Regions from separate parts of the uncultured Comamonas sp. genome, predicted to be linked through region 2. Evidence: predicted binding sites of a transcription regulator. Region 2 holds the regulator's gene; each other region holds the start of a gene.
The links. The regulator LexA, encoded in region 2, represses DNA repair genes until DNA is damaged. The targets are predictions, from matches to a motif close to ACTGTATNNNNATACAGT.

Region 1 (5,024 bases), on a different contig from region 2:
AGGCTGTTGGCTGGTTGGGCCTGATGGCTCCCAAGGGAACGCCCAAAGCCATTGTCGACAAGTTGACCCAAGAAACGGTGGCCATTCTCAGCAGCGCCGAGATGCAGAAATTCATCCGTGACCGGGGCTCCGAGCCCGCACCGACCAGCGGCCCGGAGATGGACCGCTTTGTCGCCAGCGAAATGGTGGAATGGGGCAAGGCCGTCAAGCAATCGGGCGCGACGGTGGAATAGGGCTACCCCCAGGCTGCGCGGTCAGAACCCTTACGCCCCGCCGACCATGTCACCCAGGCGTCCCGGTGCCTGGATGCGCTTTTCTACACTCTTTGTCGCCTATAGACCGAAATGGAGACAAAGACATGGTGTTGACGCGCAGAAGCCTGGTGCAAGCCGGGGCCGCCACGGCAATGGGAGCTTATATCGGGGCCGGCGCATCGCTGGCCCACGCGAACAAGCGCTTTCCCAACCGGGCGATCAAGCTCGTAGTGGCCTTTCCCGCCGGCGGGCCGACCGACCTGACAATGCGCCAGCTCGCCGAGAACGCCGCCAAGGTGCTGGGCCAGCCGATTGTGGTGGAGAACCGCCCCGGCGCGGCGGGCTCGCTGCCTGCGACCCAGCTACAGAACACGGTGGCCGATGGCTATACCATCGCCCAGCTGCCGATGAGCGTGATGCGCCTGCCTTTCACCACGGGCCTCAAATGGAACCCGGTGGAGGATCTGAGCTACATCATCAATGTCACCGGCTATGCGTTCTGCATGGTGGCCAGCACGCAGTCCGGGCTCAAGAATTGGCAGGAGGTCGTGGCCTGGGCCAAGGCCCACCCTGGCAAGCTGACCTTGGGCAATACCGGTACCTATACTTCGCCGCATGTCACCTCGGCCATCATTGCGCAGCAGCTCGGACTGGATGTCGTGCATGTGCCCTACAAAGGATCGGCGGAGCTGATGCGCGCGACGATGGCAGGCGAGGTGATGGTCGCGGCCGACACCAGTGCCGTAATCCCCTATGTGGACCAGGGCCGCATGGTCGCGTTGAACGTCTGGACCGAAAAGCGCCTGCCCACCTTGCCCAATACCCCCACCTTGATCGAGCTCGGCCTGCCGACCACGCAATACTCGCCGTTTGGCCTGGTGGGCCCCAAGGGCATGCCGGCCGATGTGCAAGCCACTTTGCACAAAGCGTTCAAGGAAGCGATGGAGATGGAAAGCTACCAGGCGATGCTGCAGCGCTTTGAGATGCTGCCGATTTACATGAACAGCGCCGACTACAAGAAGTTTGCCGCCGAGTCGACCGTCAAGGAAAAGGCCGTGCTGGCCAAGCTGGGTCCCCAGGCTTGACGGAGCCGAGGCGGCCCATGGGCGCGGCAACGGCAGCAGGGTGATGAAAACTGTATTTATATACAGTATTTGTAAAACACCGCTTCATCTGATCGGTGCCGCCCCTCTATGAAGGGGTCTGCTTACGCTGACAGCATGGAAGGCAGCGCTGGTCATCGCCGGGAGGTTTTGCTAGAATACTGTACATATACACAGTATTTATGCAAACCCTCGCCAAACTCCAGATTCTGGCCGATGCCGCCAAATACGATGCCAGCTGCGCATCCAGCGGCAGCAAGCCCCGCAATTCCCTGGGCGGCAAGGGGATGGGCTCGACCGAGGGCATGGGCATCTGCCACAGTTACACGCCCGATGGCCGCTGTGTCTCGCTGTTGAAGATTCTGCTGACGAACTTCTGCATCTACGACTGCCGCTACTGCATCAACCGCAAAAGCTCCAATGTGCAGCGCGCCCGCTTCAGCGCGGCCGAGGTGGTGGGGCTCACTCTGGACTTCTACCGCCGCAACTGCATAGAAGGCCTGTTTCTGTCCAGCGGCATCATCCAGTCGTCCGACTACACGATGGAGCAACTGGTCGAGGTGGCCCGCAGCCTGCGCGAGGACCACGATTTTCGCGGCTACATCCACCTCAAGACGATTCCAGATGCGTCCCCCGAGTTGTTGGCGCTGGCGGGCCGCTATGCGGACCGGCTCAGCATCAATATCGAGCTGCCCACGCAGCAGGGCCTGCAGCAATTGGCGCCGGAAAAGGATGCTGTGGGCATTGCCTCGGCCATGCACCAGGTCGCGGAGCATATCGAAGTGGCCCGGCAGCAGAAGCAAGACCAGCAGGGCAGCAAGCTGGTATCGCTGCCCCGCCAGCGCCAGGCGGCCCGGGCGGCAGCGCCCAGCTATGCGCCTGCGGGCCAAAGCACCCAAATGATTGTCGGCGCCGACAGCGCCAATGATGCGACCATTCTGCTCACCAGCAGCGCGCTCTACACCGGCCAGCGTCTGCGCCGGGTCTACTACTCGGCTTTCAGCCCCATCCCCGATGCCTCATCCGATCTGCCCCTGCAGGCGCCGCCGCTGATTCGCGAGCACCGGCTCTACCAGGCCGATTGGCTGATGCGCTTTTACGGATTCAGCCCGGCTGAGATCACCGCGCCAGCGAGCGGCGGCATGCTCGATCTGGAGCTGGACCCCAAACTTGCCTGGGCGCTGTCGCAGCGCCAGCATTTTCCGGTGGATTTGAACCGCGCGGCCAAGGCCTGGCTGCTGCGGGTGCCGGGCTTGGGTGTTGGCAGTGTCGAGCGCCTGCTGGCCGCCCGCAGGGTGCGCCGGCTGCGGCTGGCAGATCTGCAGCAGCTGCGCGTTGCCACCAGCAAGGTGCTGCCTTTTGTCGAGCTCGATGATTACCACCCGCCACTGGCCATGCTCGACAGCCCCGGCTTGCGCCAACAGCTGCTTGCCCAGATGGGGCAGGGGGCTGTGCAGCGCCGGCACAGTGGCATGCAACTGGCGGCTGCGGCGCAGATCGCCTTGTTTTGAGGAGGCCAGGCATGCCAGCGGAGAACGACAGCTTGACGGTGATGCTGGAAACACCGGATGACTTTGCCGGCTTTCGCCAGGCCGCGCGGGTGTTATTGGCCCTGGGCGCAGCGCCCGAGGTGGTGCACTGGCGCTGGTCGGATGAGTTGGCTACCCAGGCCGAGGATGGTGATTTGTTTGCGGATGCCGCGGCGGCCAATGATGCACCCGATGCACCAGCCCGCGTCATCAGTCCCGATGCGCTGGACCGTTTGGCCATCGCACCCGGCCAGCCGGTGCACATCCGCAAACCCCAGCTGGCTGTGCTGCGCAATGCTTGCTGCCACCGCAATCCGGGGCGCTTCATGCTGTGCTACCGCTGGCTGTGGCGGCTGCAGGCCATGCCCAGCCTCGCGGGCGATGCGCTCGATGCCGATTGGCGCGATATCGAACGCCTGGCGCATGCGGTGCGGCGAGAGATCCACAAGATGCATGCCTTTGTGCGCTTCCGGCCCGCACAGGACGAAAACGGCCACCCGCTGCATGTGGCCTGGTTCGAGCCTGAGCACCACATCGTTCGCGCGGCCTCGGGCTTTTTCATGGAGCGCTTCGGCAATATGCGCTGGGCGATTCTGACGCCGGACTGCAGCGTGCTCTGGGACCAGGAATGCCTGCAATGGGGCCCTGGCGCCACGGCGGCCCAGGCGCCGGGCCCGGATGCGGGTGAAGCGCTATGGCTGGCCTATTACCAGTCCACCTTCAACCCGGCGCGCCTCAAGGAGCAGGCCATGCTGCGCGAGATGCCACGCCGGTACTGGAAGAACCTGCCCGAGACCCAGCTGATCAGCGGCCTGGTGGCAGGCGCGCGCAGCCGCACTGGAGACATGCTGGCGGCGCAGCCAGGCGCCCAGCGCGCCTGACGCGGACAGCGGTTTTTCAGGCTCAGTGCAGTGACACGTCTTCGCGGCGCACATGGTCGTTGGCTGTGCCGGTAGGCCGGCTCGACCAGTAGCCGGCGAGCAGCGATCCCGATATGTTGTGCCAGACCGAGAAAATGGCGCCTGGCAGCGCGGCCATCGGGCTGAAGAACTTCGCGCCCAGGCTGGCCGCGAGGCCCGAGTTCTGCATGCCCACCTCGATCGCCAATGTGCGGCAGACCGATTTGTCAAAGCCCAGCAGGCGACCGCCCCAGTAACCACCCAGGTAACCGATCAGGTTGTGCGCAATCACGCCCGCCACCACGACGCCACCCACGGTGGCAATGCGGTCGCGACTCAAGGCCACGACGGTGGACAGCACCAGCAGGATCGCCACCATCGACACGAGCGGCAGCAGACGCTCGACGCGCTTGATCTGCGCATGCCAGAAATGGTTCAGCAGCAGGCCCAGGCCAATCGGCAGCAGCACGATCTGTGCAATCTCCATCAGTAGCGCGCTCACCGGCACATCGATCGACGCCGAGATATAGAGGCGCGCAAGCAGCGGCGTGGCCACAATGCCGACCAGGGTGGACAGTGCACTGATCGTCACCGACAGCGCCACATCGCCTTTGGACAGAAAAATCATCACATTCGACGACGTACCGCTGGCGACGCTGCCGACCAGCACCATGCCGGCCGTCAGCTCGGGCGGCATGTTCAGCGCCTTGGCAATCAGCCAGGCGGCCAGCGGCATGATGAGGTAGTGCAGGAACAACCCGGCCGCAATCGGCGCAGGGCGCTGCAGTACGCGGCTGAAGTCGCTGATGCGCAGGGTGACGCCCATCGCAAACATGATCAGCATCAGCAACTGGGCAATATGGGGCTTGAAGCCCAGGAAGGCGGAGGGCGCGCTGTAGGCGATCAGCGCCATCACAGCTGCCCAGACGGGAAAAAGACGGGTCAACAAAGCAAGCACGGAAGTATCCAGACCAAAGCAAAGCCTGGGCGCTGCGCTTTCGGCCAGAGCCGGTGCAACGCCCGTGGGAGAAGAACGGGGTGGGGGCTGATGCGATGCGGCGGAGGTGGCGCTGTGCCGGGCCAGGGATAGCGGCCAGTGCGACAGCGCTGCGATGAATGCAGGCTACAGGTGGTAGCGGGCAAGCGCCGGATGCTTGTGGCGGGCCGCATCAGGCCTGCCATCATAAAGTTACGATTGCAACTGGTTGGGGGCAGGCTGCGGTGGCAACACAGCACACT
Region 2 (5,024 bases):
GCCACGCTCAAGCTCTGGCTGGACCAGGTGATCCGTATACACCGCAGCTTTGCATCGACGCCCGAAGGCAAGATCGGCTTGATGAAGGACCGGCCCACCTTGGTGTTGGTCAGTTCAGGCGGCTTCCATGCAGGTCCAAAAGCGCGTCAGGAGGACTTTTTGACGCCTTATCTGCGTTATGCGCTGGCCTCCATCGGCATCCGCAATGTGCATTTTGTGTTGCTGCAAGGTCTGGTGTTGGGGCCCGATGCGGTGGCTGCTGCAGTGGATGGCGCGAGGGATGCCCTGCGCGAGCAGCTGGCGCCTTTCAAACAGCTGGCGCTGGAGGCTGCTGCGGCCGCACGCTGAGCGAAAGATGGAAAAGAAGAAGCCGCTGGCAGTGCAGCGGCAGCCACGGCTTAGTGGCCATGAGCAGCGGGCAGCGGGCTGAAGGCAGAGCGCTGAAGGTGCCGGTTTGGCGCGTGCCCGGCATGGCGGTAACGCCCGGTACGTTCAGCGTCTGCGTCAACCCAGCGTAGCGATTCCGCTGCTGTCCACCCCTCGTGACAGCAGGCATGCAGCTGCCAGCAGGCTGGCTACAACGCACCGGCCCGGATTGGCACTGGCTTAGACCGCGTGCAGATGCTCCAGCCGCTCCAGGCGTTCAAGCTCGGCACAGATATCGGCCATGCTGCCCGACATGGCCCAGCGCATGCCTTTTTGGCGGTGCAGGCTGGCCGGTTGCGCCCAGTACATCTTGACGGGGGCATCGTTGGCGGCCTGGGCGCTGCAGCGCTGTACCGACAAGAACGGGCGGGTGTGGGACTGTATACCTACTGAGAGGCGGCGGCGCGCTGCGGGTTTGCGCGGCAGGCGAATGCGGTCGATGGGGCGCTGTGCGGGTGTCTCTTCGGCAGGGCCGTCCACGCCAGGCGGAACGCTGGGGCCATCGAGCAGGCTCAGTTGCTGCACGGCACCACGCTGCGCAGCGGCGCTGGAGGCGGCGGCAAAGCAATGCACCTGGGCGGCAAGCTGGCCATCGTTGGCGGCGCCATGGGCTGGACGGCGGCGGCTGCTGCGCACGATGGCACGTTGGATGGACTGGAACCAGGGCAGGCCAGCGACGAGGGAAAAGGGCGCAAGCGCACGCAATGCATCTGCTACGAGCATGGGAGACTCCTTGGTGTACGGATGACAGCAGGATTGCGCAAGGCGAGCGCATTCCCCAGGGTTGTGGGCCGGGTGCCCACAACGCCCGCTACCTGGGGTTGCGCAGAAAGGGAGGGGCCGACAGGGCCGCTGGGCTTAGTTCAGCATCGTGTTGCGAATCAACCCGACGGCAATGCCTTCGATCTCGAAGGGCTCGCCCGGCTGCACGACGATGGGCAGGTAATCCGGGTTCTCGGCCAGCAGCTCGATGCCATCCTTGGTGCGCTGCAGGCGCTTGACGGTGACGTCATCGCCCAGACGTGCGACGATGATCTGGCCATTGCGGGCCTCGCGGGTGGCTTTGACGGCCAGCAGATCGCCATCGATGATGCCGACATCGCGCATCGACATGCCGCGTACCTTCAGCAGGTAATCGGGCTGCTGCTGGAACAGGCCGCCTTCAACGGTATAGGTCTGGTCGACATGCTCTTGCGCCAGGATGGGCGAGCCCGCTGACACGCGGCCAATCAGCGGCAGGGCCAGCTGGGCGAGCTCTTGCACCACACGGCCCAGGCCGGCGGTGGCGTTGGACACGCCTGCCAGCGGCGACGAAAAGCGCGTGCCGCGTGCCGCATTGATGGAGCGCACGGTATCACTTTGCAGGCGAATCCCCCGGGAGGTACCGCTGACCAGCTCGATCACACCCTTGCGTGCCAGCGCCTTGAGGTGGTCTTCTGCCGAATTGGCCGATTTGAAGCCCAGCTTGCTGGCGATTTCGGCGCGCGTTGGCGGGGCGCCGGTGCGCGAGATGGCCGTCTGGATCAGGTCCAGAATTTCTTGTTGGCGCGCGGTGAGTTTGGGATGGTCTCGCATAAGATCTCCGTGTGATCTGTGGTGCCGGGTGGCAGCCAAGCTGCCGTGCACTCCAACACCTGTATATCAATCCAGTACCTGTATTTTTAACCAGTTTTTTGCAGGAGGCAAGCTTTGCAGCCAAAAATTTTGATCATCGGCACCGGCGGCACCATTGCCGGCATGGCCGATGATGCCGAGAATCCCGGCCAGTACCGTGCGGCGCAGCTGTCGGTCGCGGCCCTGCTGGCGGGGGTGAGCGGTATCGAGACCGCCGCGGCGGGCCCGCTGGATGCAATGCAGATCGCGCAAATTGATAGCAAGGACATGAGCGACGAGGTCTGGCATGCGCTGCTCCAGGCTTGCGATGCAGCGATGCGCGACGAGGCGGTACGCGGTGTTGTTATCACCCACGGAACGGATACCTTGGAGGAAACTGCCTGGTTCCTGCATTGCGTTTTAGGGCGCCTGGCCAAGCCGGTGGTGCTGACCTGTGCGATGCGCCCGGCCAATGCCTTGATGCCCGATGGCCCGCAGAATCTGAAGGATGCCGTGGCCGCCGCTGCGGCGCTGGATGCGGACGGCCATCCGCTGTTGCGCGAGGTGGTCGCGGTGACCGGCGGGGGCGAGCTGCACAGCGCGCGCTGGCTGCAAAAGGTGCACCCGCACCGCTTGCTGGCCTTTTCATCGGGCGAACAGGGGCCGCTGGGCTGGGTGGATGGCACGAACGTGCGCCTGCGCCAGGGCTATGCACCGCAGGCAGCAGATACGGAGGGCGGCTACACCGGCAGCGCATGGCTGGCGGCCTTGCCCGCGCCGGCCAGTACGCCCTGGCCGTGGGTGGAGATCGTCACCAGCCATGCTGGCCTGCGCCCGGGGCTGTTGAAGGCGCTACAGGCCCAGGGTGTGGATGGCCTGGTGGTGGCAACCACCGGCAATGGCACGGTGCATGAGGTGCTGCTGGATGGGATCGCGCGCGCACGCCAGCAAGGCTTGCCGGTGTGGCGCAGCAGCCGCTGCAGCGATGGCGTGATCAGCGATGCAGTATTGCCCGGGATGGCCGACCTGGACAAAGACCTGGCCGTGGCCTTGACGCCCTACAAATGCCGGGTCAGCCTGCAGCTGGCGCTGGTGCAGGCCCGATCCAAAATCTAAGTACGGGCATGGGAGCCAACGGCAGATACCGGTTTATTTACCGATAAATAGACGGGCATAAAAAAGCCACTGTCGCACGACAGTGGCTTGGTAGATGAGGCAGAGTTGCTTATCAGGCCTGCAGGGCGGCAATCGCGCGCTGCGTGATTTCTTCGACCGAGCCCATGCCGCTGATCGCGCGGTACTTGGGGGCGGCGGCCGGGTCTTGTGCAGCCCAGCTGCTGTAGTAGTCGACCAAGGGGCGGGTCTGGCTGCTGTAGACGTCCAGGCGCTTCTTGACGGTTTCTTCCTTGTCGTCTTCGCGCTGCACCAGGGGCTCGCCAGTCACATCGTCCAGGCCTTCGGTCTTGGGCGGGTTGAACTTGACATGGTAGGTACGGCCCGATGCGGGATGGCTGCGGCGGCCGCTCATGCGCTCGATGATGGCTTCAAACGGCACATCGATTTCCAGCACGTAGTCGAGCTTGACGCCGGCCGCCTTCATCGCGTCGGCCTGCGGGATCGTGCGGGGGAAACCGTCAAACAGGAAGCCATTGGCGCAATCGGCCTGGGCGATACGTTCCTTGACCAGGTTGATGATCAGATCGTCACTGACCAGCTGACCGGCATCCATCACGGCCTTGGCCTGCAGGCCCAGTGGCGTGCCCGCCTTGACCGCTGCGCGCAGCATGTCGCCGGTGGAAATCTGGGGAATACCGTATTTTTGGCAGATGAAGGCAGCTTGCGTACCTTTGCCGGCGCCGGGTGCTCCCAAAAGAATTAATTTCATGGCGGTCCTTGGAGAATAAAAAACTTGCACGGCAAAAGCGGGCACTGAAGCCCGCTTTTACGCAAAAAAACTGGGCTTGAGCATATCACGCATCAGGGGATTGTCAGCGAACTGGGCACCAATACCGTGTCTCGGCTGCGCAAGACAGGCATGCTGCGCCTTTTTGCTTACGGTGTGCTTGCAGCAGGGGCGATGGTGGCGCATGGCTGGCACGCGGGTTACATCACGGCGCCAAGCAGCTGTCGCACACGCACCAGGTCCTCGGGGGTGTCCACGCCGGAGCCGGGGATCTGCCGCGTCACATGCACGGCGATGCGGTAGCCATGCCAGATTGCGCGCAGCTGCTCCAGCATCTCGATCTGCTCGGTAGGTGCCTGGCTGAGCGTGGGGAAGGTATGCAAAAACTGGGCGCGGTAGCTGTAGATGCCCATATGGTGCAGCGGCGCAAAACCGGGTGTGCCGGTGGTGCCGGGGTTCTTCCACCAGGCCATATTGACAAAATCACGGCCCCAGGGGATGGGCGCGCGGCTGAAATAGCTGGCTAGGCCCTGGGCATCGAGGACCACCTTGACCACATTCGGGCTGAGCAGCGATTCCAGATCGGCCATCGGATGGGCGACGGTGCCCATGCTGGCCTCGGGCCGCTCGCTGAGCAGGGCGGCGACCGCATCGATCAGCGCTGGCGCGATCAAGGGCTCATCCCCTTGCACGTTGACGACGATGTCGTCGCCGGCGAGCTTCAGCAAGCTGCAGGCCTCGGCCAGTCGGTCGCTGCCGCTGGGGTGGCTGGGCGAGGTCATCACCGCTTGGATGCCATGCTTTTTGCAGGCATCGATGATGCGCTCGTCATCGGCAGCCACCACCACGCGCTGGGCGGCGCTCTCCTGCGCGCGCTTGGCCACGCGCACCACCATCGGCAGACCGGCGATGTCCACCAGCGGCTTGTTGGGCAGGCGCGAGGACGCCATGCGCGAAGGAATCAGGACGGTGAACGGCGCGGGTGCGGATGCCATGGTGCGAAAGAAAGAAGAGTGGAGCCGGCTGGAATTGTAGCGAGCCCGCATGGCGGGCCGGGCGCAGGCGATCTGGGTGGGTGCGGCTGCGGCGGCAGGGTGCCAGG
Region 3 (5,024 bases), on a different contig from region 2:
ATGTTGGATCATAACGTGGGCCACCCGGTGAAGCTGCAGTGATGTGAGCAGCTGTCCCCGTATTTGAAGTCCCACCGTCTTGGGCTGGACCGATAGTCGAAACATCGCAATCTGGCCTAGAACAACGATATGTAACCCGCTCGGCTAATGTATTGATAACCGACTTAGAGAAATTATGACGTTTACTTTGTGTTGCCATTGGTTTTAACCTATCCCACATTGATGACATAGCAGAATAAATCAAGAAAAACGATGCAGTCTAGTCACTTTCCCTGACGTTCGGTTACATGATACGTCTAGATTCCCAATGGTTAAAATTTTTTCGCTGTGTCAACACCGCACTACCGGAATCTCTTCGATGTTGGTTGTATAGCGTGGGGTGCGCCGTTCTTGTCTCATCTCCCAGCGGGCATTTACAGGCTCTACGCCGGTTGAGGCCAAGTGCAAGGTGCCGCGCCCGTAGCGCATGTTGATCTTGTCCAACGCACCATAGAGGGCGCTGCGATCCTTGGAGGCCTCGCCCATGTCCAACTCGCATTGCTGAATGGTGCCATCACTGATATCGAGCAGAATCACCCCGGCTTTGATCAGCTGGTATCCGTCTTCATAGATCCGCTTCAACCCGTCGACGGCGCTGCGGACGATCAACGCGGTGTCCGCTGTCGGCCGCAGCAGCGGCACAATGATGGAGCGGCTGTAGCGCGGACCAGGCCGGAATGGGCTGGTATGTGCAAACACCTGCACTTGGCCGGCCAAGCCGCGCTGACGCCGCAGCTTCTCGGCCGCACGGCTGCCGTATTCGCTCACTGCCTCAATCAAAGGGCCGAGATCCTCCACTGGATGGCCAAACGACCTGGTGCAGGCGATCATTTTCTTAGGGGGCGGGGCATCCTCCAGGGCGATGCAGCTCTCGCCGCGCAGTTCGCGCACGGTGCGCTCCAAGACCACCGACCAGCGCCGGCGTATGGTGCCCAGATCGGCCTGTGTGAGCTGCCACACATTGGCGATGCCCGCCTCGTTCAACTGGTTGCTAATTCGCTTGCCAATGCCCCACACCGCGCCAACGTGGGTCTGCTCTAGGATCGTCTGCAACTCGCTGCGGGAGATCTCCTCCAGATTGCATACGCGTGCCAGGTGCCCCGGGTAGCTGCCTGGCTTGCGTTCCGCATCCTTCGCAATCGCATTAGCGAGCTTGGCCAGGGTCTTAGTTTTGCCAATGCCAATCCCGCAGGGGATGCCTACTCCGCGAGCTATACGGTCCCGGATGGCCCAGGCACGACGGGTCACATTTCGCACGCCGTCTAGCGTGATGAAACTCTCGTCAATGCTGTAGATCTCTTGTTCCGGGCCAAGGCCGGCCGCCAGGCTCATCATTCGCTCGCTCATGTCCCCATACAGGGCAAAGTTAGCTGACAGCGCCACGAGCCCCTTAGTGATCTCCAGGTGCTTGATCTGGAAATAGGGTGCGCCCATCTTGATGCCCAGGTCCTTGGCTTCGTTGCTCCGTGCAATGGCGCATCCGTCGTTGTTGCTCAGTACCACCACTGGGCAGCGGTTGAGCGCTGGGCGAAACGCCCTCTCGCAGCTAACGTAGAAGTTGTTCCCGTCGACCAGTGCATACATGTTCACACCTTGACGAAGCGCTTGATGCTGCAGGTGACAACGCCCCAGATCTCCAACGTCTGCTCGTCGCTGATGCTGATGTCAGGGAAGGTGGGGTTGGCCGCTTGCAGCTTGATGCGGCCACCGCGCTTGAAAAGGTATTTGACGGTGAAGTCGTTGTCCACTACTGCCACCACAATGGACTTGTGCTCTGGCTTCATGTAGCGGTCGACCACCAAGAGGTCGCCATCATCGATGCCGGCGTCCTTCATCGATAGCCCGCCCGACTTGACCAAGAATGTGCAAGCGGGATGAGGTATCAGGAGCTTGGTGAGGTCGATTCGCTCCTGGCTCCAGTCATCTGCAGGGCTTGGGAAGCCGGCGCGCACAGTGCTGCCCGCCACAGGAAGAACCATGGAGCTCGCATCAAAGTTGAGGGGCTGTAAAATACTGTGCATGTATACAGTATAAATGAGTCTGGAAATCAGCAGATATGGATGCGCTCGATTGACCGTTGCCGGAATCTGTGGTCTGTTAGGAGAATCACCCGGGGTGCATACGGGTGTAAAGTGCGACAGCTATCATGCAATGAGGGGTTATTGCAGTGATACGGAATTGATACCGTGAGCGCATTTCCCCTCTGTGGCGACCCCCTGAACTACGGAGAGGGACAGCGGCCTATTGTAGAGGACTTGCCGAGCCTCGCAGCCAATCTGGCGGGGGACGGCATCCGATGCGTTGATCCGCACACAGGATGCCCCTCAGCGCAGGGGTCTGCCTGGGCTGTAAAAAGTCGCGACTCCAGGCAAACTCCTGCGGAAGCGCAAAATTTCACAGCATGTTTCCTTTTCCTTCCACCCCACTCCCCACGTTGACGGCATTGAACGACCGCTGGCAATCCATCGGTTCCCTGCAAGCGCTGTACGTCAGAGTCGGCAAGGCGCCTGAGCCGCGATCGGTGGCGGAGGCCCAGGCCATCGGCGGCTATGGCCTGGCAGAGGATCGCCATGCGTCCCTTCTGTCTCCCCGGCAACTGCTGATCGCAGACAACGGTGCCTACCGGCGCTGGTATTTAGCGGACGGCACTCTTAGGGAGAATCTGCGGGTGGACTTCCCGGTCCGGGGACTTGCTTCCGGAGATCTGCTGCGGATTGGCAGCGACGTGGTGCTTTGGATCACGTTTGTCTGTGAACCCTGCCGGTTGCTGGAGCGCAGGGCGCCGGGGATCGTTGCAAATATCGGCCGAGATCGAGGCATGCTTGCCCGTGTGCTGCGAGGCGGAACCATCCGCCGTGGCGCAGAGATAGCGGTATTCCGCGCGCTAGCGCCTGCGTTCAGCGACCAGTGGCAGCAGAGGGTCCAGCAGGTGGCCTGCGCGGTGCCCGAGGGCGCCTGGATCAGCTATCGGCAGCTGGCCGAGATGGCCGGCGTGCAAACGGCCTATTGCAGAGCTTTTCCCAAGGTCCTGGCACAGTTGCCAGCGCCTGTTGCCGCCAGGGTGCGGAGCCAGCGCAGTGGGGCAGGAGAGGCGCCCTGGTCCGGTGCTGGATTCTTTGGCATGGCCCAGGATTGACGCCTGCATTGCCTGAGAAACGGCAACTGCAACCCCGGCTTCCCGCTGACAAACATGCCTTCGCCGTTTTGCAACGGGGCGGAGGCATGTCCTTGCGCACTGCAAGCGATCCGTGGCTCAGGGGCTCAATCAGTCATACCGCAAGGTGTAGATCAGATCCAGCGCGCTGGTCGTACCGGCGGAGCCGCGCAGCTGCAGATTGCGGGTGAAGTCATAGAAGATGTAGAGCGCGCCCAGGGTGCCGGCCAGGCCGGCTTCGTAGGTCACGTACAGATCCTGCGAGATGCGTTTGCCCAGCGACAGGCTGGCGGAGTCGCGGTCGGTACCGCCAAAGCCGATTTCGTCCAGGCCCAGGCCCTTGGCAATATTGCCGGTGATGCTCTCGCCCGAGCCGCCGCTGAGCAAGGCCAGCGCCGCCTGCTGCATCAGTGCGCTGCTGGCGCCACCTTCGGCTGGGTCGCGTCCCATCACCACCCAGGAGATCTTCTCCGCATCGGGCATTTCGGGGTTGGAGTACAGGCGCACGCGCGGCGCCTGTGCCGAGCCGCTGACCTGCACACCCGCCCGCACAGCGATGTTCGGACGCAGCGCCAGAATATCGAGCGAGGGATTGTTGTATGGGCCATTGAAGCGGATCAGACCGGTTTCCACATTCAGCACCTGGCCCCAGGCGCGGTAGCGGCCTTCTTCGGTGCTGATGACGCCGGTGATACGCGGCATGCCGATGCCGGCGCCGCCGCTGCTTTGCACATTGAGCGTGCCAGTCAGGCGGGTGGTGATGCCATAGCCTTGCAGCGCGAAGTCGTGGCCCATGTCGAGCTTGACGTTCAGGATCAGCGGCTTGGCGGGTGTCACCTGGCCTGCAGGGGCATCGAGCTTGGCCTGGGCGGCCTTGGCCGCTTCCTGCTTGGCCTTCTCGGCAGCGGCTGCGCGGCTGGCCTTGGTGCTGACCACGACATCACTGCCCAGCTTGGGCGAGGATGCATCGGCCAGCATGATGCTGGCGCGGTCCACGGTCAGGTCCCCGGTGATGCTCATCTGGCCTTGCTGCAGCTGGCTGCGCACCTGGCCGGAGACGCTGACCTGGCGGTCGGCACGCACCAGCACCTGCAGGGCCTTGGCCTGGGTGCGGATGTCCATGCGGATATCGGGTGCAGCGCCGTTTTGCGGCATGGTCCAGCTGATGGTGCCGGTGGCATCCAGGGTACCGCCGCTGGTGGGCGCGGCCGTCAGGTTGCCGCTGTAACCGGCGATGCGGGCACGGCTGCCTTCGCCGCCATCAAAGTGCAGGCTTTGCAGCTCCAATGTATTGCCGTTGAGCTGTGCACGCAGGCTGCCGTTGCGCAGGTCCACGCCATCCAGCTGCGATTGGACGTGCATCTTGTCGGCGGTGATGGTGCCGCTCCAGCGCGGGTCTTGCAGATTGCCTGCCAACTGCACATTGGCCGCCAGGCTGCCCGCTACGCGCCAGCCCGGGGGCGCAAAGCTGGCCCAGATGCCCAGGTCGGGCATTTGCGCCTGCACGCTGCCGCTCAGTGGCGCATCGGGGGCCACAGTGGCGCCCAGGTAGTTCTTGCCTTCGTACTGCAGCGCGGTTTGCACATCGGCCGTCAGCTGGCCGGCGTTGACCGAATCCCACTGCACGCGGCTGCGCACCTGGCGGTCTTGCACGGTGACTTCCACCTTGGCAGTGCGGATGCGCGCGATGACGGTCTGGCCCTCTGCCGAGAAGGCCTTGGAGATGGCGCCTTCCTTGCCACTGGAGTGGAAGGTCACGTTCTTCGGCGCACTGCCCTGGGTGTGCAGCTGCAGATCGCCACTGGCGCGCTCGATCTCGAGCTTGGCATTG

Region 1: ACHWUQ_RS16905 (putative DNA modification/repair radical SAM protein) is a predicted target of LexA. The motif match lies at 1,389-1,406, and genes of this name have one in related genera.
Region 3: ACHWUQ_RS08480 (LexA family protein) is a predicted target of LexA. The motif match lies at 2,052-2,069, and genes of this name have one in related genera.

The regions. Positions count from the first base shown of each region.
Region 1 covers NZ_CAXYJV010000041.1:309,853-314,876, forward strand. The annotation lists gene ACHWUQ_RS16895 (tripartite tricarboxylate transporter substrate binding protein) at 1-233, shown strand, start outside; gene ACHWUQ_RS16900 (tripartite tricarboxylate transporter substrate binding protein) at 365-1,339, shown strand; gene ACHWUQ_RS16905 (putative DNA modification/repair radical SAM protein) at 1,540-2,868, shown strand; gene ACHWUQ_RS16910 (TIGR03915 family putative DNA repair protein) at 2,880-3,767, shown strand; gene ACHWUQ_RS16915 (bile acid:sodium symporter family protein) at 3,790-4,743, opposite strand.
Region 2 covers NZ_CAXYJV010000050.1:238,360-243,383, reverse strand. The annotation lists gene ACHWUQ_RS22050 (FMN-dependent NADH-azoreductase) at 1-348, shown strand, start outside; gene ACHWUQ_RS22045 (hypothetical protein) at 607-1,149, opposite strand; gene lexA (transcriptional repressor LexA) at 1,285-2,001, opposite strand; gene ACHWUQ_RS22035 (asparaginase) at 2,116-3,135, shown strand; gene adk (adenylate kinase) at 3,248-3,904, opposite strand; gene kdsB (3-deoxy-manno-octulosonate cytidylyltransferase) at 4,123-4,917, opposite strand.
Region 3 covers NZ_CAXYJV010000022.1:6,408-11,431, forward strand. The annotation lists gene ACHWUQ_RS08470 (hypothetical protein) at 1-229, opposite strand, end outside; gene ACHWUQ_RS08475 (Y-family DNA polymerase) at 331-1,623, opposite strand; gene ACHWUQ_RS08480 (LexA family protein) at 1,626-2,018, opposite strand; gene ACHWUQ_RS08485 (MOSC domain-containing protein) at 2,474-3,175, shown strand; gene ACHWUQ_RS08490 (translocation/assembly module TamB domain-containing protein) at 3,305-5,024, opposite strand, start outside.